4 regions of the Rossellomorea marisflavi genome follow, and region 2 is predicted to be linked to each of the others. Evidence: riboswitches for the same ligand, from Rfam matches in the RefSeq annotation. Region 2 holds a riboswitch; each other region holds the start of a gene.
What was found. A riboswitch is a leader RNA that binds a small molecule or an ion and turns the genes downstream of it on or off. The one in region 2 is predicted to bind S-adenosylmethionine.
Positions count from the first base shown of each region.

Region 1: another riboswitch for S-adenosylmethionine. It lies ahead of K6T23_RS11955 (DUF2292 domain-containing protein); the one in region 2 lies ahead of K6T23_RS17650 (alpha/beta hydrolase).
Region 3: another riboswitch for S-adenosylmethionine. It lies ahead of K6T23_RS18670 (O-acetylhomoserine aminocarboxypropyltransferase/cysteine synthase family protein); the one in region 2 lies ahead of K6T23_RS17650 (alpha/beta hydrolase).
Region 4: another riboswitch for S-adenosylmethionine. It lies ahead of K6T23_RS20630 (sugar ABC transporter substrate-binding protein); the one in region 2 lies ahead of K6T23_RS17650 (alpha/beta hydrolase).

Region 1 is NZ_CP081870.1:2,282,952-2,290,377, reverse strand. Features, by position in the region: gene ilvA (threonine ammonia-lyase IlvA) at 1-1,246, shown strand, start outside; gene fabG (3-oxoacyl-ACP reductase FabG) at 1,465-2,217, shown strand; SAM riboswitch class I at 2,483-2,587, shown strand; gene K6T23_RS11955 (DUF2292 domain-containing protein) at 2,702-2,815, shown strand; gene K6T23_RS11950 (phosphoadenylyl-sulfate reductase) at 2,915-3,613, shown strand; gene K6T23_RS11945 (sulfate permease) at 3,627-4,688, shown strand; gene sat (sulfate adenylyltransferase) at 4,711-5,850, shown strand; gene cysC (adenylyl-sulfate kinase) at 5,860-6,453, shown strand; gene K6T23_RS11930 (nitrite/sulfite reductase) at 6,466-7,426, shown strand, end outside.
Region 2 is NZ_CP081870.1:3,368,399-3,375,824, forward strand. Features, by position in the region: gene K6T23_RS17630 (DUF5068 domain-containing protein) at 1-564, shown strand, start outside; gene K6T23_RS17635 (VOC family protein) at 888-1,301, shown strand; gene K6T23_RS22220 (M28 family peptidase) at 1,339-2,721, opposite strand; gene K6T23_RS17650 (alpha/beta hydrolase) at 2,811-3,608, opposite strand; SAM riboswitch class I at 3,815-3,918, opposite strand; gene K6T23_RS17655 (hypothetical protein) at 4,110-4,664, opposite strand; gene K6T23_RS17660 (SDR family NAD(P)-dependent oxidoreductase) at 4,849-5,610, shown strand; gene K6T23_RS17665 (ABC transporter ATP-binding protein) at 5,661-7,394, opposite strand.
Region 3 is NZ_CP081870.1:3,571,534-3,578,959, reverse strand. Features, by position in the region: gene K6T23_RS18690 (hypothetical protein) at 1-256, shown strand, start outside; gene K6T23_RS18685 (class I SAM-dependent methyltransferase) at 452-976, shown strand; gene K6T23_RS18680 (redoxin domain-containing protein) at 990-1,562, shown strand; gene K6T23_RS18675 (trans-sulfuration enzyme family protein) at 1,643-2,782, shown strand; SAM riboswitch class I at 2,914-3,027, shown strand; gene K6T23_RS18670 (O-acetylhomoserine aminocarboxypropyltransferase/cysteine synthase family protein) at 3,156-4,451, shown strand; gene metX (homoserine O-acetyltransferase MetX) at 4,465-5,529, shown strand; gene K6T23_RS18660 (S41 family peptidase) at 5,639-7,069, shown strand; gene K6T23_RS18655 (glucose 1-dehydrogenase) at 7,241-7,426, shown strand, end outside.
Region 4 is NZ_CP081870.1:3,995,426-4,002,851, forward strand. Features, by position in the region: gene K6T23_RS20620 (ABC transporter permease) at 1-893, opposite strand, end outside; gene K6T23_RS20625 (sugar ABC transporter ATP-binding protein) at 910-2,433, opposite strand; gene K6T23_RS20630 (sugar ABC transporter substrate-binding protein) at 2,447-3,520, opposite strand; SAM riboswitch class I at 3,620-3,726, opposite strand; gene K6T23_RS20635 (helix-turn-helix domain-containing protein) at 4,266-4,580, shown strand; gene K6T23_RS20640 (IS3 family transposase) at 4,595-5,527, shown strand; gene K6T23_RS20645 (CTP synthase) at 5,922-7,426, opposite strand, start outside.

The DNA of each region.
Region 1 (7,426 bases), 1.1 Mb from region 2:
CCGAACCGTATTGGTGGAGGATATCATGATTGCCAATCAGCGCATCAAAGACGTAGTGCTTCACACACCTTTGCAGTTCAATCCCCTGTTATCAGATAAGTACGGGTGTAACGTATATTTGAAGAGGGAAGATCTTCAAGTCGTACGTTCGTTTAAAATCAGGGGTGCCTATAACCGAATCAAAAAACTTACCCAAAAGGAACTTCAAAACGGGATCGCCTGCGCGAGCGCAGGAAACCATGCCCAGGGTGTCGCCCATTCCTGTCACCTGCTGCAAAGCCGCGGGAAGATCTTCATGCCGACTACGACCCCGAAGCAAAAAGTGGACCAAGTAAAGTTCTTCGGAGGGGAGTATGTGGAAGTCGTCTTGACAGGTGATACATTCGATGATGCTTATGAAAAAGCCATTCTATGCAGCGAAGAAGAAAACCGGACGTTCATTCATCCCTACGATAATGAAGATGTGATTGCCGGACAAGGAACTGTGGCAGTGGAAATCCTCAATGACTGTGAGGAACAGATCGACTATCTCTTCGTTCCCGTCGGTGGAGGTGGGTTGGCTGCGGGAATGGGGACGTTCCTGAAGAGCGTTTCGCCTGATACGAAGGTGATCGGCGCTGAACCATCGGGCGCTGCCGGAATGAATGAGTGCCTGACCCAAGGAAAGCATGTCACCCTTTCAGAGATCGATCCATTTGTGGATGGTGCAGCCGTTAAAAACGTAGGGGAGATCACCTACACAATTTGCCGGGAAGTCCTCGATGATTTGCTGGTGGTCCCTGAGGGTAAGGTATGTTCCACCCTTCTGGAACTCTATAATCGCAATGCGATCGTTGCGGAGCCTACAGGTTCCCTCTCCCTCGCAGCCCTCGATCAGTATGCCGATCAGATCAAGGGGAAAAACGTGGTATGTGTCGTGAGTGGTGGCAATAATGACATCGGACGGATGCAGGAAATCAAGGAGCGTTCAATGATCTTTGAAGGACTGCAGCATTATTTCATCGTCCATTTTCCCCAAAGGGCCGGAGCACTCAGGGAGTTCTTGGATGAGGTTCTTGGTCCACATGATGATATCAACCGCTTTGAGTACACGAAGAAGAACAATAAAGAGAGCGGACCCGCCCTTGTAGGGATCGAACTCAAGCATCGTGAGGATTATCCTGGGCTCTTGGACAGGATGAACCAAAAGGGATTTGCCTATCAATGTGTCAATCAGGATAAGACGCTGTTTCAATTATTGGTGTGATAACAGAGCCCGGAAAGCCCAGCGGTGATCCGGGCTCTTGTTGTGTTCACCTATCGATTGAAAAGGACCTTCGTGACTCTTACACCTCCTTAGCATGTGTGTCTACAACCGGTTATGGGCAGGAATTTTCCGTGGTTTGCCGAATTGTTACTAGGAGAGGTTGTTGTACGATGCAACCTACTGAATGAACAACCATTCATGTAAGGAGTGAATAGAACGTGACGAATATAAAAAGGGTGGCAGTCGTTACCGGTGGAGCTAAAGGGATCGGGAAGGCTGTTGTGGAAAGGCTTGCTCATGAGGGCCATCAGATCGCAGTGCTAGATACGGATGAAGAAGCACTAGGATTGATGCTTGAAGGGGCACAAGGGTATGAACCGTTTACAAGGATCACGGATATATCCCGACCCGAGGAGGTGAAGAAAGCTGTGGAGGAGACAGTTGAGCGCTTCGGACGGATCGACATCCTTGTGAACAATGCAGGCGTCATCCGGGACAATCTCCTTTTTAAAATGTCCGACAGCGACTGGGATACAGTCATGGACGTTCACCTGAAAGGGGCGTTCCTGATGTCGAGGGAGGTCCAGACCTTCATGGTTCATCAAAAGCATGGGAGGATCATCAACCTATCATCCACGTCTGCATTGGGCAACCGGGGGCAGGCGAATTACTCGACTGCCAAAGCTGGTCTTCAGGGATTGACGAAGACGCTTGCCGTTGAACTGGGTCCATACGGAATCACCGTGAATGCCGTGGCTCCTGGATTCATTGAAAGCGATATGACGCGACAGACCGCCAAGCGGATCGGGATGCCGTTTGAAGAATTCGTCAGCATGAGCATCAGACAAATACCGGCCAGGCGAAGCGGTCAGCCAGAAGATGTCGCCAATGCAGTTGCCTTCTTTGCAGATGAGCGCTCATCATACGTGAACGGACAGATCCTTTATGTATCAGGTGGGCCGGCTTCCTGAAAAACCTCCTCCACAAAAAATCGTGATTCTATGATCGCGATTTTTTTGTGGTTCACGGGTGTACACTTATACTTCAAGATGAATAAATTTGGATAAGCCCATCAACAAAAAAAGGTGGTTGAAACGAAATTCTGTGAATACCTTGAGTTAAGGGCATGGAAGAAACAAATTTGTGAAAAATAGTTCAATTTCATTATTCCTATCAAAAAAGTCGGATTGACTTATCTCAATTATCTGTTATCATTTTAATTATTCAAATGAATATCACTTATCCAGAGCGGTGGAGGGAACTGGCCCGATGAAACCCGGCAACCTACGTATTGTAAGGTGCTAACTCCAGCAAAATGGGACTCATTTTGGAAGATAAGGTTCGATACCTGAACAGCTTTCCGAAATGGGGGGCTGTTTTTCCATGGACCCAGATGTTGAAACCGGGGGGAAGTCGATGAACAAGAAGGATAAACAGGAAGATGTGGCGGGATGGATGGATACGATCAATTCAATGCTTGAAAACATGGACTTCGGTTCCATCACGATCGTGGTGCAAAATGGTAAAGTCATTCAATTAGAGCGGAATGAGAAAGTACGAATCAAATAATCATGCTGACTAGAAAAACTAGAGGCATTCATCTGCAGGATTTATTTTCCTGTGCATGAATGCCTTTTTCTTTTGGGCATGAGGAAAGCGGTGATCAACGTGTTGACACACGAAAATTGGAAAGAACATGATCAGGACTTCGAGGTTGATCCCACCTATAAAGGGGCTCTAAACGTATTGGAGTGGGCATATGAGCATTATGGTGACAGGATTGTGTACGCATGCAGCTTCGGGGTCGAGGGAATGGTCCTGATCGACCTCATCTACAAGGTGAATCCCCATGCAAACATCGTCTTCCTGGATACAGATGTACATTTCAAGGAGACGTACGAAACAATCAAAAAGGTACAAGAAAAGTACCCTTCCCTTCAAATCGAGATGAAAAAACCCGCGCTCTCCCTTGAGGAACAAGCAGCTCAATTCGGGGATCGATTATGGGAAACACAGCCGAATCAGTGTTGTCAGATCAGGAAGCTCGATCCGCTGAAAGAGGTGCTTTCAGGAGGGGATGCCTGGATTTCAGGTCTTAGGCGCGAGCAGTCACCGACGCGGAAAGATACACAGTTCATCAATAAAGATGACAAGTTCAAGTCCGTCAAGATCTGTCCACTGATCCACTGGACATGGAAGGATGTATGGAGATATGTCCATAAACACTCCCTTCCATATAATGAGCTGCATGATAAAGGCTACCCGAGCATCGGATGCTTCCATTGTACGGCCCCTGCATACGATATGAATGATTTGAGATCGGGCAGATGGACAGGCAAAGGCAAGACGGAATGCGGGCTACACTAGGAGGGCAGACATGCTGGAAATCATCGCCATTATCATCAGCTTATTCTTTGCCATGAATATCGGGGCAAGCGGTGCGGCTGCGACAATGGGGGTCGCTTACGGATCGGGTGCCATCAAGAAAATGAAAGTTGCCCTTGTCATCTGTTCCATCGGGGTCCTTGCCGGTGCAGTCCTCGGAGGTGGTGAGGTGGTCAAGACCATCGGGTCGGGAATCATTCCATCGAGCATCCTGACATCGAAGTTAGTGATCATCATTCTTATATCGGCTACCTGTTCGCTTTTCATCGCCAACCTGATGGGCATTCCCCTTTCGACAAGTGAGGTGACAGTCGGTGCCGTAGTCGGAGTGGGTGTAGCATATCAGGTTCTATTCATAAAATCCCTGTTCACCATCATGGTGTTCTGGGTGATTGTCCCGTTCACGGCGTTCATTCTTACATGGTTGCTGGCCAAAGGGCTATATGGGCTAGAAAAGCGGGGATGGACATTCAATCATACATGGATCGGGTACGTTTTGATACTCGCGGGCTTCCTGGAGGCCTTCTCAGCAGGCATGAACAATGTAGCCAATGCCGTGGGGCCACTGGTGGGGGCCGGAATGCTGAAGGCGGGACCGGCCGTTTGGCTTGGTGGAGCGTTTGTGGCAGTAGGCGCGCTTCTGTTGGGTGCCAAAGTAGTCGAAACGAACGGAAAGAAGATTACGAGGTTTTCAAAGCCTGAAGGGATCCTCATTTCTAGCGTCGGTGCAGGCTTGGTGATCACCAGTTCGATTTTCGGGCTTCCCGTTCCACTGGTCCAGGTGACGTCTTCTTCCATTATAGGACTCGGAACCGCGAGGAATGGAAGGGAAGTCATCCAGAGTGATATTGTGAAGAAAATCGTGAAAATTTGGATTGTTTCACCGCTTGTGTCATTGAGCATTTCTTATTTCCTTGTAAAACTGTTGGTTGATTATGACATTTATTCCATCATCATTCCCGTTTCGGTCATGATCGCGACGATAGGGGCATTATCCTTGATGAAGGCGATCCGAAAAGAAAAACGGGCCGTTCATGAAGATGGTGGAGGAATCTGATTGTATTGAAGGAGGAAACATAATGAGTTTAGAACCACATGGAGGAACACTGGTACGATCATATGCACCTGAAGAGGAAGTGGAGACCATCAAGACGGAGATTCCCCTCGATGAGATTTCATTGAGCGATCTCGAATTGATCGCGATAGGAGGATACAGTCCCATAAATGGCTTCCTGCAAGAAGCCGATTATAAGAGTGTTGTCGAGAATCTGAGACTTGCCGATGGGACCGTCTGGAGCATCCCGATCACCCTGCCGGTGGAGCAGGAGGTTGCAGATCGCTTAACGATCGGGAGTAAAAGCAGGCTGGTATACGACGGGACAACGTACGGATCGATCGATGTACAGGAAATCTTCACCCCTGATAAAGAAAAAGAGGCGCTGCTCGTTTATGGAACCACAGACCTTGAGCATCCCGGAGTCAAAAAGCTTTTCCACCGTGGCCCCATCTATGTGGGAGGGAAAATCACCCTACATAAGCGCTTGAATAAACCCTTCGAAGCTCACACATTCGATCCTGTGGAGACGAGAGCAGCATTCAATGAAAAAGGGTGGAAGACGATTGTGGGATTCCAGACCAGGAACCCGGTTCACAGAGCTCATGAATATATCCAAAAGACGGCTCTAGAAACAGTGGATGCCTTATTCCTCAATCCCCTCGTCGGAGAAACGAAGTCAGATGATATTTCGGCTTCGATCAGGATGGAAAGCTATGAAGTCCTTCTCAAAAACTATTACCCTAAGGACCGTGTGTTCCTGGGGGTATTCCCGGCAGCCATGCGGTATGCAGGACCTCGCGAAGCCATCTTCCACGCGCTGGTGAGGAAAAACTATGGCTGCACTCATTTCATCGTGGGCCGTGATCATGCCGGGGTCGGGGACTATTACGGAACCTATGATGCACAGAAGATCTTTGAGCAGTTTAACGAGGATGAGATTGGCATCGTACCATTAAAATTCGAGCACAGCTTCTACTGTCAGAAATGTGAAGGAATGGCCACGACGAAAACATGTCCCCACGGGAAAGAGGACCGGGTCATCCTGTCGGGAACGAAGGTGCGCGGTATGCTAAGGGCCGGTGAAGTCCCTCCAAGCACCTTCTCAAGACCGGAAGTCATCAACGTGCTCATTGAAGGATTGAAGAAGGAAGGATCACAGTAAGGAGGAGAGATCATGTCTGATATCGTCTGGCATGAAAGTGCCGTAAAAAAAGGAGACCGCCGAAATAAAAATGGCCATGGCAGCTTCATCCTTTGGTTCACGGGGCTATCTGCCTCCGGGAAGTCATCGGTTGCAAACGCCCTGTCCCATCGACTATTCCAAGAAGGGAAGCAAGTGTATGTACTCGATGGGGACAATGTCCGCCATGGATTGAATGCAGATCTTGGCTTCAATGAAAAGGACCGCAAAGAAAATATCCGCAGGATCGGTGAAGTGTCGAAGCTATTCGTGGACAGCGGACAAATTGTCCTCACGGCTTTCATATCACCGTACAGGGAAGATCGTGCAGTGGTCCGCAGCCTGGTTGGAGAAGGAGAATTACTCGAGGTCTATGTTCATTGTCCACTGGATGAGTGTGAAAAGAGAGATCCAAAGGGGTTATACAAAAAAGCGAGGAATCAGGAGATCCCGAATTTCACAGGGATCAGCGCCCCTTATGAGGAGCCGGAGAATCCTGAAATCACGTTGAACACAAAAGAACATTCGATAGACGAGTGCGTTGAACAGATCTGGAATCATCTTCAAGTAAAACAATTGATCTAAGGAGTGGAGAGCATGGCTTATCAGAAGCACTGGGAACAAAATGAGAAATTGAACAAAACCGAACAATGGAAGCTTGAGCGCGATGGGTTGACCATACTGGAGGACATTCCTGAGTATGCTAAAAACGGATTTTCTTCGATCCCGAAGGAAGAGTGGGATAAGTTCAAATGGGCAGGATTGTATTTGCAACGTCCAAAGGAAGATGGTTATTTCATGATGAGGGTCAATGTCCCTTCTGGCATCCTTACCTATGATCAAGCCGTCGAACTTGCAGCCATCTGTAAAGAGTATGGTCGTGATGTGTATGACATCACGACGCGACAGGCAATCCAGTTCCACTGGCTGAAAATCGAACAGATTCCCGACATCTTCGAGCGTCTTGAAAAAGTCGGCCTTTCCTCCGCAGGTGCTTGCGGTGACATTACAAGGAATATCGTCGGTAATCCATTGACAGGTATCGATCCGGATGAACTGTTCGATACAAGGGAAATCGTGAAGGAAGTGTATGACTTCTTCCAGCTCAATGAAGATTTCTCAAATCTTCCGAGAAAATATAAGCTCTCCATCTCTTCGAACATCAACAATGCATCCAATGCTGAAATCAACTGTGCATCTTTCGTTCCGGCCACCAAGGTCATTAATGGAAAGAAGGTGGCAGGATTCCACCTGAAGGTTGGTGGCGGACTGTCTGCCAGACCATTCCTTGCCGAGACGCTGGATGTATTCATCGAACCTCATCAGGTAAAGGACGTAACGATTGCTGTAACCACGATCTTCAGGGATTTTGGATACAGGGAGAAGAGGCATCTCGCCCGTTTGAAGTTCCTCGTTGCCGACTGGGGACCTGAAAAGTTCAAGGAAAAACTATTGGAGTATGTCGAGCTACCTGATGGTGGGGAAGATGCCGTAACGGGATGGAATGCAGGCTACTTTTACGGAGTAAAGCCTCAAAAGCAAGAGGGGCTGAATTACG
Region 2 (7,426 bases):
GAGAAAGTCAGCGATGAAAAAGTCTTTGATCTTCCCCTATCGGGAGAAAATGCCGAAAAGCAAACGGCTGCTTCAAAGGAATTCTACCCTGACAGCATCCTGAAAGATAATGTGGCAGAAAAAGAGATGCTAGCAAAAAATGAATCCATCGGTAAAACCGAAACCGGTGAGAAGGTGGACGTCACACTCGATGGCGTGCAGTTCACGAAGCTGACGCCTACGGAAAGCTACCAAGATGCCTTCACAGGATTCGGTGACGAAAACATCGTGGCTACCACTGTCAAAGTGACAGTGAAAAACAACACAGATACCGACATTACACTCGACCAGTTCAGCACGTTCCTATCAACCGACAAGGTACAATACCTCGATGAAGGTTCCCTTGCGTTTGATACAGGAAGCATCAAGCCTGGTGAAACCGGTGAGAAGTACCTCGTTTACCTCATGAAGGAAAAGAGCGACTACGGAGAAGCCAAAGATTTTACCTTCCGACTGACCCACCTCACCAATCAAGATGGAAAAGACCTGTTGAAGAACGAGCTCACATTTGATATGCCGAAGTAATGAAAAAAGGCACAAAACGAAAAGGAACCATTTACGGACCAACACGATCAGTATAGGTTCTTAATAAAGCTCATGATTCCCGTGCAAGACTTCGCACTCAGCGGGAAGAGCCTTGGTCTTGGACTCCAATCAACAGCTAGATTAATAGTAATAGTCTTGAAGCAAATAAATACCCGAATTCATTGCCTGATCCCAAGCAGATGAATTCGGGTTTTACTATACGTATGTCCCAACCTTCTCTTCTTTTCATATCCACTCCACACCCGCCATGGTATAATCATTTTTGTAAGCGTTATCTACCATTTTCAATGAGGAGTGTTTACATGTCGATCAACATTTATCTCAACTTTAATGGAAACTGCCGCGAAGCCGTCCTATTCTATGCAGATGTCTTCCGCACGGAACCCCCACACATCATGACCTTCAAAGAAGCCCCGCCAATCCCTGATTTCCCCCTTCCGGAAGAGGCAAAGGAATTGATCCTCCATGCCAATATCGTCATCGACGGCGAAAAGATCATGTTCTCAGACACCTTCCCCGGCACACCCTTCATGGAAGGAAATAATATCACGTTAGCCATCGTCAAAGACAATAAGGACGTACTAACAGCACTCTTTGATCGCCTGAAAGAAGATGGCCATGTGGATATGCCTCTGCAGGAAACGTTCTGGAGCCCCCTCTACGGCGGGGTTACGGACAAGTTCGGCATCCAGTGGCAGTTCAACTACGAAGAATGATAGAAGCCTGCTGGCCGATCGGCCAGCAGGCTTTTGGTTACCTTATGTTCTTTTCTTGGACGGAATCTTTTGATGCTTTCACCTTTGAAGCCGATTTAGGCTTCGGACCTTGGTGGTCGGGACGAGCCTGCTCATATACCGCGGCCCCTACAATTTCAGCCACATCCTGCAGCTTCTCTTTGCTGATATTATCGATTGTATCCTCGGGAGTATGGTACCATGGCTCAAACGGACTGTGGATGAAGGCTCCCGCTGGGATTCCCGCTTCAGCAAACGGAACATGATCGCTCCTGCCGCCTTCACCGATCGGCGTCGGGAATCCGTTCAATCGCTCGCTCGCAGCCTGGGATAGCTCCGTTACGAGGTTCGGGCTTCCATCGAGTGTGCGGAGGACCAGATCACCTGCGTCCCTGCTACCCACCATGTCGAGATTGAAGTACCCGATAATCCGGTCACGTTCTATTTGCGGCAGGGAATCTACATAGTGATAGGACCCCAGCAGACCCAATTCCTCAGCCCCGAATGTAATGAAGCGTATCTCTGTATCTGTCGGTACATTTTTGAACACCTTTGCGAGTTCCAAGGTAACAGCTGTACCCGACGCATCATCGTTCGCGCCAGGAGCCCCTTCTACTGAATCATGATGGGCCCCGATGATAAGCACATCATCCGTTGCTTTTTTCTTATTGACCGGAGCTTTCGAGGCAATGACATTGTGAGAGGTGCGCTCCGATGTTTCCGCTCCCTCGATTGTCAGCCGGACGGTCTCTCCGATATGTCGGCGCAGCTCTTCTCCTTCGGCCTTGGAAAGGGTGATGGCCGGTATGTAGCGATCATCCGGTTCTCCCAATGTCCCGCTCAGCGAGCCATCCGTATTGTTGTAGATGATGACCCCTGCGGCTCCTGCTTCAGACGCATTGACGATCTTCTGTGCAAACGTGATTTCCCCTCGCTGGATAAGAACGATCTTCCCGTCTACATCTACTCCATCAAAGTCTCCTACTCTTCCAAGTCCTGCAGAAACGAGCTCGCCTGACACATCACCACTAACCGAGTAAGTGAATGCATCCGGGTTCCACTCGCCTTGCACCCCTGACAGTTCGATTGCAGTAGGTGCCGTGTACCCTATAAAGGTAAAGGGTTGAAGTGTCACGTCATACCTGTACGATTCAAATTGTCGTTTTACATACCTGATGGCATTTGCCTCGGATTCTGTCCCGGCTACCCTCGGTATTTGTTGAAGCTGATCGATCGTCTGATAGATTCGCTCCGAATCGATTTTCTTGATCAGATTCCGCTCATGCGGATTTTGCAAGAGCTCCTTTCCTGGTTCAGGTGCCCCTGCAATGGCTGGTTGAAGTCCAACAGCGCCAAACGATAGGGTCGTCGCAAGAGCAATGGATACGACAGATTTTTTCAAACGGTTTCCTCCTCTACTTATTTGATAGAATAGTAACAATATTTTGTCGTTTAATGAAAGAGTAGGAATAACCGGTAAGAAACTACCATTTATAGCCCATTGGCATGATCATAGCCGGTGGATTGAACCTGTAAAAGCCACCCTCGAGTGAAATCAAGGAGTTGTCGAAAGGCCCCTGAAGTTGAGTAAGTATGGGACCCTTTCGGAATGATTGCCTTTTCTACCTCTCCCGAACGCCGATTGGAGAAGTTTGAGTGATAGAGGGAGCAGTAATCGACGGAGATTTCTTCATCCTGGTCACCGTGGGCAAGCAAGACATTCCCCATATACTCATTTGCCCGCCGTATCGGGTCCCACCCTTGAAGGGTCGTGAGAAACTCTCGCTTCAGCTCATAGCCCAAATAATCTGCCTTCCCGTCCCGCAAGATGGCTTCTTCCACATCATCTCCGATAATGCGTCCAAGATCATGCCGGGGAGAGCCGACCGCCGACCAGAGGGCAAGGTGGCGAACTTCTTCTTCGATGGCTGCTTCAAGGGCCACTGCCCCCCCAAGGCTGTGGCCGATCAAGGCAATGCTCTCCGGGTCCACCCCTTTCATCTGCTTCACAAACCCGATGACCGCCTTCGTCTGTGCAATGAAGCGATCTTTTGTATTCAAGCCGTACTCCCCCAGACTTTCTCCGCAACCGTCGTAATCGAAACGTACGACGATGTGTGAGCTGAGTTCATGTGCAGCCTTCACGAATAATCGGTCCACGCCTTCTTTTGAACCGACGAAACCATGACAGATGATGACGGCCGGATGGACGCCGAGACGTGTAGCAGGATACTGTATGGCTGCAGGAAGGTGGGTACCCTCCCATGGAATGGATGTATACCAGCTCATCTTACCCTCTCCTTTTATCTTAGTAGATTTTCCTTACGGTTTGTATGTGCCTTCGAACACTGTTTCCCCTATGGCTAGGCCTCTACATGCGCGCCTTTTAAAGTGTATAAATCTGCGCCTCAGCGTTATGACTAATTAATCCAATCGATTTAATCGGATTTATATACAAAAAAAATCTCCCATAAGGAGATGTACATTACTCTCTCCCCTTATCTGCCAGGCTGAAGTTGCCTACTGGAATGAGCACCTTCCATTTGGAGGTTGCTGCGGGATCGTTGGACCAGATTCCTTCCCCGACTCTTTATAAGGTAGTATAGATTAAATTATCTTACAATTCACTCTTTGTCAACCATAAATCCTACAGTGAAACTATGAATTAAAACTAAATCCCCACTTGACAGGTTGGTTTTGACGCTGTAAGATTGGCTCAACATCTTTACCCCCAATGATCCATATCGACCGAAGGCATATCAACTGCCTCCGGTCCTTTTTTTCGAGAAGTCAGTCTTCCATCTCATATCGTCCGTCTTCATAGATCCTGAATGCCCCGACTTCCCCTGTTCCTCCTTCATCTTTGAGGGTTTGTGATATGAGATGGAGGGTATAATAGGTCCCTTTTTCATCGGTTTGGGGCTTGCCATCACCCTCATCAATCAGGATATCTCCATCAGATGCCACGTTCAGCTCATCCTTTAAGAACTCAATGGCTGTTTCCACATCCGTAATGCCTGCAGTGGACCCGGATTCCCCGACTGGTCGTTGCGGTCCAGGAGCATTCCGTGCCGATGATTCGCCATCCTCTGCAGGCTCCTCCGCTTCCTGACTGTCCTGATCATCCCCGGAAGAGTCCGATGCTTCTTGATCCTCTTCACCGAGTGATACTTGGTCGGATGTTTCATCAGGCTGTTCCGGGGCATCTTCTCTTCCCGCTTCCTCTGCATCAATTGTTTCTGTTGCATCCGTTTCCACCGGCGCTGTATTTCTTGGGGATTGTCCGCATGCACCCATCAACAACATGATGGGAATCAACGCGATTAACCGTTTCCAGCCGTTCATTGCTGTCTCCCCTTCCTCATTCTTCCTCATACCACCATTATTTCAGAAACAGGGTGGCCGGACAACTCTCAACCACAGGGGGCCTTCATTCATCATCTGTGCAGACAGACCGAGTATAATCATTGGCTCAACGAGCATCCTATGCCTTACAATCTGCTTATAACCTAATCGAGGAGGAAGTACCATGAAATATACCGTCATTACAGGAGCAAGCTCCGGGATTGGCTATGAGGCCGCTCTGGCATTTGCAGCACGGGGGAAGAATCTGATTCTTGCTGCCAGAAGGAAAGAGAACCTTGAGGAGTTGAAGGACCGCATCCTGAAGGCCCATCCTGACCTGGATATCAAACTTTTCTCCACCGACCTGTCCGTTACCTCCAACGCTCATTCCTTCTATGAAGAGATCAAGTCATTTGAGCTGGAGACGTTTGTGAATAATGCCGGTTTCGGTAATTTCGATCCCGTCGGCGAACAAAATCTGGACAAGATCGAACAGATGATGAGACTCAATATCGAAGCCCTCACGATCCTCTCCACCCTATACGTGCGCGACTTCTCACAGGTCGAAGGAACGCAGCTCATCAATATTTCCTCAGGCGGCGGCTACACGATCGTTGCCGATGCGGTCACCTACTGTGCGACCAAATTCTATGTGAGTGCCTTCACGGAAGGACTTGCGAGAGAGCTTTCCGAATCCGGTGCGAAGATGACAGCGAAGGTTCTTGCCCCTGCCGCTACGGAAACGGAATTCGCCCAACGATCCATTGATTCCGATCAGTTTGACTATGAAAAAGCACTGCCCAAATACCATACTGCGAAGGAAATGGCACAATTCCTCCTTGATCTGTATGATGGGGATCATGTTGTTGGGATCGTGAATGGTAAAACCTATGAATTCCTCCTTCGTGATCCGATCTATCCATACGTATCAAGAACAAGAAACTAACATCAATATAGAAAGGGTGTCCCGAAACGTCGGGACACCCTTTTGTTAATTTATGCGCCTGCTTCCACCGGTACTGCCACCCAGTGGCCACTCGACACTTCGACAAGCTCCGATGATTGCAACCCGTAGCGATCTGCATCCGTTTGTTCCTCCAGAAGGACGCGCTCCTTCTTCTTCTCGATCGTTGGATCAGGAATCGGGATGGCAGATAGCAGGGACTTAGTATATGGATGTTGAGGGTTGGTATAGAGTTCCTCGCTTTCGGCAAGCTCGACGATCTTCCCGGCATACATCACGGCCACCCGGTCACTGATATGCTTCACCATGGATAAATCATGAGCTATGAAGAGGTATGTGAGCCCCAGTCGCTTCTGAAGATCCTGAAGAAGCTCCACGATCTGTGCCTGAATCGATACATCAAGGGCCGACAAAGGCTCATCGCACACGATGAACTTCGGTTCCACCGCCAGGGCACGCGCGATTCCGATCCGCTGTCGCTGTCCACCGGAGAACTCATGGGGATAGCGCTTCGCATGGGAAGCCTGAAGCCCCACCATTTCAAGCAGTTCCTCCACACGCCGCTTCCGGTCCTGCTTCGTTTTGCACAGCCCGTGGATATCAAGGGCCTGACCGATGATATCCATTACTTTGAAACGGGGATTGAGTGACGCATAGGGGTCCTGGAAGATCATCTGCATATGGCGCCTCATCGCTTTCATTTCACGCTTCGTCATGCCGTTGACCGACATTCCTTCATAGGTGACGATGCCTCCTGTCGGTTCATTCAACCGCAAGATCGCCCGACCCGTCGTCGACTTACCTGAACCAGATTCTCCCACAAGCCCCAATGTTTCGCCTTCACGGATAAAGAAGGAGATATCATCCACCGCCTTCAAGGTATGGCCTTTTCCAAGGTCGAAATGCTGACGCAGGGACGATACATCAAGGAGTGGCGGCTTGTCTGGTGAACAATCCTTTTTAGATTTTTTCGGTTCATCGAGACGCGGGAGGGCGTTCAGGAGCTTCTTTGTATACGGATGCCTTGGTGAGGCGAAGATTTCTTCTGTTGTCCCCCGTTCCACGATTTCTCCTTCTTTCATGACCACGACCGCGTCACACATACCGGCCACCACCCCAAGGTCATGGGTGATGAGGATGATAGACGTTCCGAACCTCTCCTGCATATGTTTCATGACATTCAGGATCTGCTTCTGGATGGTGACATCGAGGGCCGTCGTCGGCTCGTCGGCAATCAGGAGGGTCGGTCTGCAGGCAAGGGCGATGGCGATCATCACGCGCTGGCGCATCCCCCCGGAGAACTCATGGGGATATTGACTATACCGCTCCTCGCTGTTGCGGATACCCACTTGTTTCAGGATATCGATGGCTTCCTTCTTCGCCTGTTCCCGTGTCAGGTCCTGATGTTTCACGAGGCTCTCGGCAATCTGGTTCCCGATCCGGATCGTCGGATTGAGGGATGTCATAGGGTCCTGAAAGATCATGCCGATGTCACAACCGCGTATGGACTCCATCTCCTTCTCGGTCTTCTCCGCGAGATTCTCGCCGAGGAACGTGATCTCCCCTTCCTTCATATACGAGGGTGGCGATGGTAGCAGCCTCATGATCGATCGTGCCGTCACGCTTTTCCCGCTACCCGATTCCCCTACGATGCCCAGGGTCTCGCCTTTTTTCACTTCAAAACTTACACCGCGCACTGCATCGAATTCCTCTTCCTTTGATTGGAATGAGATATGCAAATTGTCTACTTTAAGAATTGATTCCACTTTTTCCACCTGCCAGGACGATTTGTTAAATT
Region 3 (7,426 bases), 200 kb from region 2:
TGAATATGCAAGTATGTCTGCCACATCAGAAGAGTTCATGCAGCTCCTGGTCAAACATGCCCCTCACAGGCAGGCAGCAGCCCATTTCAGCTTGTCATTCGGTGAATTCATCCAAACAATGAGAAAGATCGAAGAAACGATCAATGCCGAGATGGACCTGCGCCTCAGCCGCATGACTTGGATAGACTGCACCGACCGCTTCAGACAGGGTGATACCCAGTACTTTTATTTCTCCATGGAACCGGAGGAGCAGTAGCCTTCCCATGCTCTATAAATCGGAATGATTACGTATAACGCCCCATTCGTCTCACCGGACCTGACAAATGTTCACAAAAAAGATCCCGCTCATGGGATCTTTTTGCGTTGATCCGGGTTGATTTTTCTCCTCCATCTGTAATAATTCATATGAGGGGCAAGCTAGGGATATCTTCACTCTAAAGGAGGAGTCCCCATGGCTGCCGAAACAAATACAATCACATCTGAAGAGCTGCTGGATCTACTTGAGTTGAATGAAAGGGATCATGTGGCCGACCTCGGCTGCGGTACAGGCTTTCTGACGATTCCGATTGCGTGTATCGTAAGTACCGATGTGCATGCCGTCGACCTCGACCGGGGTGCCCTGGAAGAGCTGAAGCGGCGCGCGGAGGAACTGCAGGTAGAAAACATCCTTTATGAACATATGTCATTTGAATATATCCGTTTTTCACAGAACACGCTTCATAAGGTCATTACGAGATTTGTGCTCCATGAGTTGCCGAATCTTGTCAAAGTGATCCAGGATCTCAGGGATATGCTCAGGGATGACGGTCTTTGGCTGATCATTGAAACGGAAGCGCTCCCACAGGGGAACAGCCTTTCTTCCGATGATCTGGTGAGGAAGCTTCAGTCGGCGGGCTATGAAGTGGAGAAAGGGTATTTGAGATCGACCATTTACTATTTGATTGCCAGAAAGGCTGTGCGGAGATCCGGCCTATAAAGGAAGGGATTACATGAACAAACGAATACTATCATTGGGACTCATCGGTGTCCTCGTCGCCATCTTCCTGGTGAATTTCGTCCGGCATCAGCAGGATCAGAAGGAAAAAGACGCAGCAGCCCAGCTTGCGAGTGAATCCATGGACTTATCCGATGCGGAGACGGGGCTTTCCAAAGGTGATCAGCCACCGGACTTCACCCTGACCACACTGGAAGGAAAAGAAGTGCGCCTCTCGGATTATAGGGGACAGAAGGTCATCTTGAATTTCTGGGCAACGTGGTGTCCACCCTGCAAGGCTGAGATGCCCCATATGGAGGAATATTATCAGAAAGAGCCCGGTGCAGAAATCCTTGCCGTGAACCTCACGTCCCAGGAGCGTATGGAAGGTGCGGCGCAAAAGTTTGTGGACGGATACGAGATCACGTTCCCGGTACTCCTTGATAAAGACGGAGCCGTCGGGGATGCCTACAGCATCATTACGATCCCGACCACGTTCATGATCGACTCGGAGGGAATCATCCAGCATAAAATCCTCGGTCCGATGAACCAGGAAATGATGAAAGAGATGGTAGAAGGAATGAATTGAACCACTTTTCTTCTCGGAATCTTCTGAATATGGTACACTCTTCTACATACCTATTTTCGTAGAGAGAGGATGGCCACGAAATGAATTTCACCACCAAGGTCGTACATAGCCAGTTGAAAGGAACAGAGGAAATCAAAAGTAAAACTACACCAATCTATCAAACATCTGCTTTTTCCTTTTCATCCCTGGAGGAACTGGAAGGGTTCTATGAGGGGAAATCACCCTATCTATACACACGGACGGGGAATCCCAATCCTGATGAGCTGGGAGGTCTTGTAGCAGCCCTTGAAGGAGCACCGGCAGGAGTCGCCGCTTCATCGGGTTTATCCGCGATCCTCGTAGGGATCCTGTCTGTCGTCCAGGCAGGGGATCATATCATTGCTGCTGAAGATCTGTACGGCGGGACCTTCCATATGCTGAAGGAAGAGCTTGCGGGCTTCGGTATTTCCACTTCATTCGTGGACTTCACCGACCGGGATGCAGTGGAAGCAGCGATCACCGACTCGACAAAACTTCTCTATAGTGAAACGGTGACGAATCCCTTCATGAGGGTAGAGGATATTCCAGCCATGGTGGAGCTGGCGAAAGAACATGGTCTCACGACGATGATCGACAATACGTTTGCGACCCCGTTCCTCCGTAAGCCTTTCACTGAAGGCATTGATATCGTCGCCCATAGCGCAACGAAGTACATAGGCGGTCATAGTGATGTCACAGCAGGTGTTGTGACCGGAAGGCAGGATCTGGTGGATAAGGCAAGAGCGAAGATCGTCAACCTTGGGGCCAATCTGAGCCCGTTCGAGGCGTGGCTCACTTGCCGGGGAGCGAAGACCCTTGCCCTCCGTATGGAAAGGCAGGCCCTGAATGCCGAGCTCCTTGCCGTCGAACTCAGGAGGCACGAATGGGTCAAACGCGTCTACTATCCGAATAATCTATCTGAGAAAGGTCATGGAGCCATCGTCACCATCGAGCTTGAACCATCCGCCGATATGAGTACCTTCTTCAAGTCACTTGGCTGGATCAAGATCATCCCGTCCCTGGCCGGGGTTGAAACGACGGTTTCCTATCCTTTGGGGACATCTCACAGGTCCCTTCCGGAGGAAGCGCAGAAGAAGCTCGGGATCAATACGCATGTGGTCCGGATTTCACTTGGAATCGAGGACCCGGAAGACATTAAATCACAAATGCTTTCAGCGATCAGCAAGTGTCATGAGATTTAAAAAGCATAACGCTCTCAAGTCAGCAGTGGCAGGCGTCAATGGGAGATTAGACGAAAAATTCTAAAAATAACCTTGACTCCCAGAGGGGATAGCCTTTATAATTCTTGCTAACGAACACTTACAACTTAATGCTCTTATCCAGAGAGGTGGAGGGACTAGGCCCGATGAAACCCGGCAACCTTCATGTGCATATTTGCCATGAAAAGGTGCTAATTCCTGCAGGCGCATTGCCTGAAAGATAAGAGGAGGACCCTATTCAATTAGACCCTCTTCTTAGGAAGGGGGTTTTTATTTTTGCCCCTTTTCAGCCCCGACCATCATCCATCACAGAACAAACCCAATCATTAAAACAAACACTCAGGAGGAATGTACGATGACGAATTCATTCGATTTTGACACACTTTTGCTTCACGGAGGACAGGAAGCAGATCCTACCACGGGATCACGCGCCGTGCCGATCTACCAAACTACTTCATATGTGTTTGACAGCAGTGAGCACGCTGCGAAGCTTTTCGGACTGGAAGAGCCGGGGAATATCTATACGCGGATCATGAACCCGACGGTGGACGTTCTGGAGAAACGTCTGGCTCTCCTTGAAGGCGGCATCGGGGCCCTCGGAGTATCATCGGGCATGGCGGCGATCTCCCTCTCAATCCTGAATATCGCAGGAGCCGGGGACGAAATCGTAGCAGCGACGAATCTGTACGGAGGCACCTACAATCTCTTCTCCACCACCCTGCCGAAATACGGCATCACCGTGCGCTTCGTCGACCCAACGGATCCGGAAAACTTCCGAAGCGCCATCAACGAGAAGACAAAGGCCGTATTCGCCGAAACGATTGGCAACCCTAGCCTTCATGTCCTTGATATCGAAGCGGTCGCCAAAGTGGCCCACGAACATGAAATCCCGCTTATCATCGATAACACCTTCGCCACACCGTATGTGACCAGGCCGATCGAGTGGGGGGCAGACATCGTCATCCATTCGGCCACCAAATGGATCGGTGGTCATGGTACAGCGATCGGAGGCGTCGTCATCGACGGAGGGAAATTCGATTGGAACAACAAGAAGTTCCCGGGATTCACTGAAGAGGACCGAAGCTACAACGGCCTTCGCTATGCGCAGGATGTCGGGGCGGCGGCGTTCATCACCAAGCTCAGGGTCCAACTGCTTCGTGACCTTGGCGCCTGCCTGAGTCCGCAGAACGCCTTCCTTCTCCTGCAGGGATTAGAGACGCTACACCTCCGCATCGAACGCCATACAGAGAATGCACGGAAAATCGCCGAGCATCTTGAATCCCATGATGGGGTTGCCTGGGTCTCCTATCCTGGGCTCGCTTCGCACCCGTCGCACCAACTGGCCAAGAAATACTTGGAGAACGGCGCGGGCTCCATCGTCGTCTTCGGGATCAAAGGTGGCCGGGATTCAGGACGCAAAGTGGTGGACAATATCTCGCTCTGGTCCCATGTGGCCAACGTGGGGGATGCGAAATCCCTGATCATCCACCCGGCTTCCACGACCCATCAGCAGCTGAACGACGAGGAGATCAGGGCAACGGGCGTGACGGAAGACCTTGTCAGGCTGTCGGTCGGCCTGGAATCAGCGAAGGATCTGATCTCTTCCCTGGATGAAGCCATCGAGAAGGCACGCGAAACGTCAAACGTGTGAAGGAGGCGGAGGAATGAGTAGCGATACGACACCATATGAATTGAACACCGTCACCCTTCCGTCCCTTGTCCTTGAAAACGGAGAAACCCTCCGGAATGTCAGGTTGCCCTATGAACGTACCGGGAATCAATCAGGTCCCGTCATCCTTGTCTGCCATGCCCTCACCGGCACCCATATCGTGAAAGGGACGAGTGAAGATAAGGGATGGTGGGACGGCTTGATCGGTGCAGGCTCCTACATCGATACCAACCGCTACAACGTCATCGCCTTCAACGTCCTCGGAGGCTGCGAGGGGGCCACGGGTCCTGCATCAGAGGATCCCGAGACCGGCAAACGATACGGATCCCATTTCCCGGTCATCACGATACGGGATATGGTGAATGCCCAGTACCTGGCTCTCCGGGAGCTTGCTATCAACAAGGTGGAAGCCGTTGTCGGAGGATCTCTCGGGGGAATGCAGGCCCTGGAATGGGGGATCCTGCATCCACGCTTCATGAAAAAGATCTTCGCCCTCGCCGTCACGCCTGCACTGAACGATTACGGCCTCGCCTTTAATCATATCGGGATCACGGCCATCGAGCAGGATCCTGAATTCAACGGAGGAGACTATCCTCCCGGCACAAGACTGAAGGGGCTTGAAGTGGCGCGCATGGTGGGGATGGTCACCTACCGCACGTCGGAATTGTTCGATGATCGATTCCAACGGCAGGAGAAGGAAGGCGTCTATAACGTGGAGAGCTACCTGGACTATCAGGGTGTGAAGCTCGGGCGGCGTTTTGACCCCAACAGCTATCTGACCCTCTTGAAGGCGATGAACTCTCATGACCTCCAAAGGGGGCGCGATCACGATCCCGCTGACTCCTTTTATCCGGAGCTGATTGCCATCAGCTACGAAGGAGATCTCGTGTATCCATCCGCCTCCATGGAAGCATTCGCGCGCTCCGTGCCGAAGGGAAGGCATTATTTCATCCCGACGAAGTTCGGTCATGATGGATTCCTCGTTGAATTCGAGAAATGGGGAGGGCTCCTGTCTTCCCATCTTGAAGAAAACAAGCCCCTTGTTTCAAGGGTGAAATGATCATAACTTGTCCCCCGTCATCATATAGTGGAATAAGCAAAGACATCGCACCGCTGACCAGCGCGTTCTTGTGCGGTGTCTTTTTCTATGAAGAGGCGGGGGGAGACGTATGAACAGGAAGGGCCAGAAGCTCATGACCATCACACTCAGCATGCTTGTGGGGGCGGGAGCCATGTACGGGGGGCTGGAATGGACGGGCAGTCCCGATGAAACTGCGGAACTGGATCAGAGCTCGAATGATAAGCTCCATAAGGTGGAGGTCGCTTATGACCTCATCAGCGATAAATTCTTCCAGGACGTCGACAAATCGGAGCTGGTGGAAGGAGCGATCCAGGGGATGCTCGAAACGCTCGATGATCCGTATTCGGTCTATATGAATGCGGCAACGGCAGCGCAGTTCAACGACGCATTGGATTCTTCCTTCGAAGGGATCGGAGCCGAAATCACGATCCTCGACGGAAAGCTCGTGATCGTCGCACCATTTAAAAATTCACCGGCAGAAAAAGCGGGTCTCAAACCGAATGATGAAATCATCTCCGTGAACGGAGAGAGTATCAAGGGACTCAATCTGTTTGAGTCCACCTTGAAGATTCGCGGGAAAAAAGGGACCGAAGTCAAGCTCGGCATCAAGAGGGAAGGTTTATCTGCACCTCTCTCCATCGGGGTCAAGCGGGACGACATTCCGGTTGAAACCGTTCATTCCGACGTAAAGAAAGTGGACGGCAAGGAGATGGGCTATATCCAGATTACAACGTTCTCCGAGAATACGGCAAAGGACTTCAAGAAGCAGCTCAAGGAACTTGAAGGGAAGGATCTTGGCGGTCTCGTTATCGACGTCCGCGGGAATCCTGGAGGCCTGTTGTCATCCGTCAATGAAATCCTCAAGGAGTTCGTGACAAAGGATAAGCCGTTCGTCCAGATCCAGGAGCGGAGCGGTGAAGTGATGAAGAGCTTCTCCGACAAAGAGAAGAAAAAAGCCTACCCGGTGGTGGTGCTCATCGATGAAGGAAGTGCGTCCGCTTCCGAGATCCTTGCCGGTGCCCTGAAGGAAACGGAAGGCTACCCACTGATCGGCACGAAGAGCTTCGGGAAGGGAACCGTCCAGCAGGCCGTTCCGATGGGAGATGGAAGCAACATTAAGCTGACCATGTTCAAGTGGCTGACGCCGGACGGCAACTGGATCCACAAGAAAGGGATCAAACCGGATATCCCGGTGAGGCAGCCTGCCTATTTCTACGCCCATCCCCTTCAAGTGGAAGAGCCTTTGAAGGCCGAGATGAATAATGAACAGGTGAAGAATGCCCAGGAAATGCTCCAAGGCCTCGGATATGAAATCGACCGGACCGACGGGTACTACAGCAAGAAGACAGAAGCAGCCGTGAAGCAGTTCCAGAAGAAAAACGAGATGAAAACAACCGGTACCATCACGCCTGATACGGCTGAAAAACTACAGGCAGATATCTATGAAGCCGTGAAGGATGAAGAGAATGATACCCAGCTACAGGCTGCACTTGAGTATATCCAACGTTCAAATCGATAGTCAGAAGGACTGTGGGCCACGGCCTACAGTCCTTTTTTGGTGTTAAGCGCCTTTTCTTTCGCCAAAGAGGAACCGATTCTATCGATACTCACTATTATAGAGAGAGAACTAGTTTACTAGATAGATTCATGATCTCAATACGCGTAGCCATGGATACTAGAAAGGAGCAGAATGATGTTTACATTGACAGATCAAGTGGCGATTGTCACTGGAGGCGGCAGGGGTCTCGGCCGCGAGATGGCTCTTGCTCTAGCAGAAGCAGGCGCCCATGTAGTGGTATGCTCGAGGAATCTGCCGGCCTGCGAGGCCACAGCGAAGGAAATAGAAGCCTTGGGGGTACGGTCACTCGCAGTGGCA
Region 4 (7,426 bases), 630 kb from region 2:
AGCACCAGGACGCTCCCCTTGATGATCTCAAACGCATAGTAGGGAAGATTCATCATGGTGAGGCCGTTGAGGAGGACGCCGATGAGGGCTGCCCCGAAGAAGGTGCCCAGCACATTCGGCTTCCCGGCACCGAGGACCGAGAACCCTACGAAGACCGCGGCAACGGCTTCCATCAGAAGCGGAGCCCCGGCATCGATCTGACCGGAACCTACCCTAGCAGTGAACAGGACGCCTCCGATCGAGGCGAACACTCCCGATGCGACATAGGCCAACACCTTCACCCGTTTGACAGGGATCCCCGACAGCCTCGATGCTTCCACATTCCCGCCTGTCATATAAAGAACCCTCCCCCATCTGGTGAAATGAAGGATGGCGTACACGATCGCAACGAGGACGAGCATGATCCAGACCGGTACCGGGAGCCCGAGCCATTTCCCCTGGCCGATGAAGAGGAAGGCATCCGAGAACTCTCCCGGGGCCGTTCCACCTTTCGACATGGGCATGTGACTGTAGATTGAATAGCCTTCTGTATAGGTCCGATGAAGCCCGGAAATGATGTACATCGCCCCGAGGGTCGCCAGGAGGTCGGGAATCCCGATTTTTACTATGAGAATGGAGTTGAATAGACCGACAAGTGCCCCGACGGCAATCGGCAGGAGGATGACCAGCCAGAGAGGCGCCTCATACCATACCATCAGGGAGGCGGTAATGACGGTTGACAGAGAAACTGTAGAACCGACGGACAAGTCGAACCCGTCGACGGCCAGCGTAAAGGTCACGCCAATTGCAACCAGGGTAACAATGGAAATTGACCTCAGGATATCCGAGATGTTTACATACGTGAAAAACACCGGATTATACAAACTGAAAAATATCAAAATGATGACCATCATGGCAATGGCCCCGTATTTAAACAAATAGTCGAGCGTCTTCACGTGTGTCCTTCCCTCCTGAAGCGTAGTACAAAATCGTCTCCTGGGTTGCTTCTTCCCTGGTCAATTCCTTCACGACCTCCCCGTCGTACATGACAAGGATGCGATCAGAAATCGCCATGATCTCCTGCAGCTCACAGGAGAAGTACAGGATCCCCTTCCCTTTTTCCGCAAGGGATTGGATCAAGTGAAAAATCTCTTTTTTTGCCCCAACGTCCACCCCTTTGGTGGGCTCATCGAACAATAACAGGGATGCATCCATGGTTAGCCACTTCCCGATGGCCACCTTTTGTTGATTACCCCCGCTCAAATAGTGGGAATGCAGGCTGTCACTGGACGTCTTGATGCCAAGGGATGCAATGACTTCCCGTGACATCTCCCTTTCCTTTTCCTTATTGATCCATAGGTTCTTTGAAATGGACCGTAAAGCCGGGAAGCTCAGATTCTTCCGGATGGACTCATGGACGAACAAGCCCTCCTTCCTCCGTTCTTCCGGTACCAGCGCAAGACCGTTACGGACCGCATCCACAGGGCTGGAGTGGCCGATCTCTTTTCCCTTCAGCTTGAATCGGCCTTTGGCCGGCACGGCCCCGAAGAGCGACTTGGCAAGTTCGGTCTTGCCTGCGCCGACAAGCCCGGCAACGCCTACGATCTCCCCTTCACGTACGGTGAGCGATATATCCTTCAGCAACGCACCATCCGAAACACCACTTGCCTCGAATAATACGTCACCGGTCACCGACTGATTCCGGTTGAACTCCTCTTTGTATGTCCCCCCGATCATCGCTTCGACGATGGCCCTCGGCGTGACTTCCTGCGCTTCGTACGTTCCCACCGTACCGCCGTCCTTCATGACCGTGATGCGGTCGGAGATCTGGAAGACTTCCGGCAGCCGATGGGAAATGAAGATGATGGCAACGCCAGACGCCTTCAACTCTTCAATGACACGGAACAGTTTTTCTGTTTCCGTAGAGCTGAGGGGGGCAGTGGGCTCATCCAATATCAGGACCTTGGCATCCCTCAGGAGGCACCTCGTCAATAAAATCATCTGTTTATCCGCAAGACTGAGCCTGCCCACCGGTTCCTGCAAAGGGATCGATTCATGCTTGATCCGCTTCAACCCTTCCCCCGCCTTTTTCTCCATCGCTTTCTTCCGGATGAGGAAGGATCCTCCCGGGGAAAAATCGTCCAGCAAGATATTCTCCATGGCACTCAACCCAGCTATGAGCGCCGTGTCGACTTCCTGATACACACAGTGGATCCCATGGTCCTTTGCTTCCTTAGGCGTGCGGCATGTCACCTTCTCCCCGTTCAGGCGGATCTCCCCTTCATCCTGCTCATATGCGCCGGACAGGATTTTCATCAGCGTACTTTTCCCTGCACCATTTGCCCCCAAGAGCGCATGCACTTCTCCTGCCCTTACTTCAAAAGAAGCCTCCTTCAGTGCCTGCACCCCGGCAAACGCTTTGTTCATCTTCACCATTTCCACTACAGCAGACATATCGTCCACTCCTTTACGATTCAAATGATGCCTCGAGCTTCTTCAACTCGTCGGAATACCCTTGTTCGCTCGCCCCCCAGCCGTCGATATGCTCACTCAATTGATCGGTGGTGATCGTTTCTTCCGGAAGCTGCTCTTTCTCGACGAAGACCGGTTCAAGCTTCACCGTCTGAGGCGTTTCCTCCCCGTCAAGCTTTTGGTAAAGGAAGCGGACCTGCACGCGGCCGATATCCTTCGGGTCCACTGCTGCGGACGCCACCCATGGGCTTCCTTCTTTCTGAATGATCTGGAGATCTTCGTCGCTCATATCGATTCCGTACACCCTGATCTCGTTTCTCCCTGCTGCTTCAATGGCACGGACGGCCCCTTTGGCGAATTCATCCCACGCGGCCCATACCGCATCGATTTCTCCTTTCGGATACTGCTTCAGGATCGCTTCCATTTGTGCCTGGGTATCCAAGGCCGTGTTGTTGGTCGCCGCTCCGAATGCAGCCACTTCTTTGATATCCGGGTTCTCTTTCAGGAACTCCTGATACGCGACTTGACGCCTTTCCATCGGAGCGAATCCTGCCACCCAGATTTTCACGATATTCCCCTTGCCTTCAAGCTCATCAGAGAGTTTGGAGAGGGTCTGTTCCGCCATCTGCTGATCCCCCTGTTCAAGGACGGTCACACCATCAGATTCCACATCGGCATCAAACACGACGACCGGGATTTTGGCTTCTTTTGCTTTTTCCACTCCTGATTGCAACGCTTCCTTCGTCCCGTGGTCAATGAGGATTCCATCAAACTTCTGGTTGATGGCCGCATCCAGATTCGAAGACATTTTGGCCAAGTCCCCTTCAGAAGTGAATACCTGTACTTCCCCGCCGAATTTCTTTACCTGCTCTTTCACTCCTTCAATATACTGGGCCGAGAACGTCCCCAGGTTGATCTGCATGATCAAGGCAATCTTCTTCCCTGCCAGCGGGTGCTCGGACGTCCCCTGCTTTTCTTCCCCTTTGGATTCTGACGATACGTTCGGCTGACAGGCAGCCAGTGTGGTGAGTAGTGTCGCAAATAAGAGTACTGATAAAACCTTTTTCATTCTCTCTTCTCCTTCCGGGATCTTCCCGCCTCATTTTTTCTCTACAAAAATAAAAACCTCTTTTCCTGAGGAAAAGAGGTGTATGTACGGATGAACGCACTCTTATCACTCAGGAATCACATCCTGCAGGTCTTAGCACCTTTCCGTATATACGGTAGGTTGCCGGGCATCATCGGGCCAGTCCCTCTGCCAACTCTTTATAAGAGAAAACTATGAAATTTTAACTACATATTGGATATCTTAACGAGGTGAGTGAATATTGTCAATATTCTTTTTGGAATTCTATAAGTTTAGAACCTAATCGATCTCTCCTTCAAAAAGCAATGAACAGGAACGGGGTCCGTTTCCTTTCGCTGCAGGGACTTGGTTTCCGCGGGGAGGCAGTCGAGCCACTTCCGCTTCCGTCCAACCTGTGGTGACTATTACGTATGAATAAACCGCTGAAAGGGTAGTAAGATGGTCCACAGGGGATGGAGTTTTATAGTGAATTATGGGTTTTTCAAGAAAAGGAAGGGCGCTTTTTGTCGAATGGGAAATATGGGGTGTAATGGGGCTACAGTTAGGCTCTATCAACCCTCAATTCATCGTAAATTCAACTGTTTTTCAGCATTTCAGGCACTTTTTTTCGATTCTCACCCGCATTTATTACCGACTTCTTTACGACCCCCTAATTCCTTTAGACAACCTCTACGTATCATCGTACACTGAAATTATCTAATTTAGGGAACTGAGGAGGGGTAGTCTGATGCCTAAAAGGAAGATTGAAGTATTAGAAGAGGTTAAGAAAAACTATGTTCGGTTGGCTCTTGAATCTGGAAATTATACCACTATCGCACGAAACGCTGGAATCTCCAGACCTACTTTATCCAAATGGATAAAGGAATATGAAGAGGAAGTACGTGAAGAGATGGAGGATTCAGACGTTGTGTCATTGCCGATTGATCCAACGAAAGAAGAACTAAAGGCCAAATACGAACAGGCAATAAAATTATTGGGTGAGAAGGAACTCGAAAACGCCATGCTTCGGAATCTCCTAAAAAAAACCCCATTCCGATCCTAACGGTCTTAAGGGAAATTCACCTATGGGCAAAGGAGGGATTCTCCATTACCAAATTGACGAAAGCTACCGGAATCAACAGGTCCCTTTACTATTACCATACCGAGGCAGAGGAAGCAGGCGATTCTAAGGGGAAGAGAGGTCGCCCTGTACCTGGATATTCCTTTACTACAACAGGGGTTCGCATCCCAGATGAACAAATTGAAGAGTACCTTATGGAAGCTGTCGAAGGAGATGGCGCAACCTATGGAATCAAGAATTTAACCCATTTCTTAAAGGTCAATCACCATATTAAAATCAACCATAAAAAGGTGGGAAGGTTATGTCGGAAATTAGGGCTCCTTCTTCCCCAACGAAAAGGAAATCCAACGTATCCTAAACGATTGGTTCGTAATCGAATTATCACCGCTCCAAATCAACTTTGGCAGGTTGATATCAAGTACGGAATGATTTCAGAAACCAGAAGGTTTTTCTTTGTAGCCTGTGCCATTGATGTACTGGATCGCTCCATTGTTGGACATTATCGAGGGCAGCGGTGCACGGCCAAAGACATTACCACCATGTTAGAAGAAGCGCTTTTTAGAAGGGGAGTTTCCACACCGCCAAGTGGTGAAAACCAGCTTATCATCCGAACTGATAACGGCCCCCAGTTTGTAAGTAACTTATTCGGGGCATTTTGCGAGGGGCATCACCTTCTCCATGAACGAATTCCGCCACGTTCACCCAATTACAATGCGTATATTGAGTCATTCTTCAGTATCATGGAGCGTGATTTATTCAGACGCTTTGAGTTTGAGTACTTTGAAGAGGCTTATTATGAAGTAGACGAGTTCATGACTTTTTATAACGAAAGACGATTCCACGGCAGCTTGAAACGAATGGCCCCTTTACAATTTCATGAGACGTATAGAGAAACGGGTTATCCTGTCGATATGAACATACGTCTATAACAGGGAATAGGATCTCGCTCTTCTTCACTTTAAAAAACTGCATCTGGTATCTGAAAAGTGAAGAAGAGTGTATAGAAATTAAAAAACTGAAAGTACTAGAGATTGAGGAAGCATACGTCAGGAATTAGGGGGTCAGACCGACTTTTTCAATTTTATTTTCAACTTTCCGATTTTTTCTATCGACTTTTAACTTTTTACTACCAACTCCCGTTTTTTCATCGAACCGTGTTGCCAACTTAGGCTGTTTATTTTCAACTTTAAGACTTTAAGATCAACTACCGATGTTTATTACCAACTTCCCCCTACCCCTCTCTTCCAAAGCAGAGGATTAAACATTTAACTCCACAAAAAAACCGCCGGCATTAAGCCCCGGCGGCGTTCATTCATAGTGATATCAGTTTTCTCCGTAAGCAAGCGTCGCTTCGATGAAATCTCTGAAGAGAGGTTGCGGACGTGTCGGGCGGGATGTGAATTCCGGGTGGAACTGGGAAGCGACGAACCATGGGTGGTCGCTAAGCTCGATGACTTCCACAAGGCGTCCATCCGGGCTTGTTCCAGAGAAGACAAATCCTGCTTTCTCCATTTGCTCACGATAGTGATTGTTGAATTCGAAGCGGTGGCGGTGACGCTCATAAACCACTTCTCCATCATAGGCTGCATAGGCTTTTGATCCTTCAGTCAGCTTACAAGGGTAAAGTCCAAGGCGCAGTGTACCACCAAGATCTTCGATGTCCTTTTGCTCAGGAAGAAGGTCGATGATCGGATGCGGTGTATCAGGATTCAACTCTGCAGAATGTGCGCCTTCGAGTCCAAGGACGTTTCGAGCGTATTCTACGGAAGCAAGCTGCATACCGAGGCAGATTCCAAGGAACGGAACCTTGTTCTCACGTGCGTACTGGGTTGCCACGATCTTCCCTTCGACACCACGGTCTCCGAATCCACCAGGGACAAGGATCCCATCGGCATCAGCCAATTGTTCTTGAACGTTCTCTTTATTGATGAGCTCTGAATTCAACCATTTCACTTGGATGTCGCTGTCGAAATGGTAACCGGCATGGCGGAGTGCTTCCACAACGGAAATGTAGGCATCTTGAAGCTCTACATATTTACCGACAAGGGCGATCGTCGTTTTACGCGATAGATTGCGGACGCGTTCAACGAGCTCTGTCCATTCCGTCATATCAGGCTCATGGCAGTCGAGCTTGAGGTGCTGACAAGTAAGTTCATCCAGCTTTTGATCCTGCAGGGAAAGCGGAATGGAGTAAAGGGTATCGGCATCTGTCGCTTCGATGACCGCATGCTTGTCGATGTCACAGAACAGGGCAATCTTATCCTTCATGTCTTGAGTCATCGGCATTTCTGCACGGACGACAATGACATTCGGCTGGATTCCCAGGCTGCGAAGTTCTTTTACGCTGTGTTGCGTCGGTTTTGTTTTCATTTCACCCGCTGCTTTGATGTAAGGAACAAGCGTACAGTGGATGTACATGACGTTGTCGCGACCTACATCACTCTTGATTTGACGGATGGCTTCCAAGAATGGAAGGGATTCGATATCCCCTACCGTTCCACCGATTTCCGTGATGACTACATCGGAATTCGTTTCACGTCCGGCACGGTATACGCGCTCTTTGATTTCATTCGTGATGTGAGGGATGACCTGAACCGTCCCTCCAAGATAATCGCCTCGACGCTCTTTTTTCAGGACCGTAGAGTAGATTTTACCTGTCGTCACAGAGCTGTATTTCGTCAGATTGATGTCGACGAAGCGCTCATAGTGACCAAGGTCAAGATCCGTTTCCGCGCCATCATCGGTAACGAATACTTCTCCGTGCTGATACGGGCTCATCGTTCCCGGATCCACGTTGATGTATGGGTCGAATTTTTGGATCGTGACGC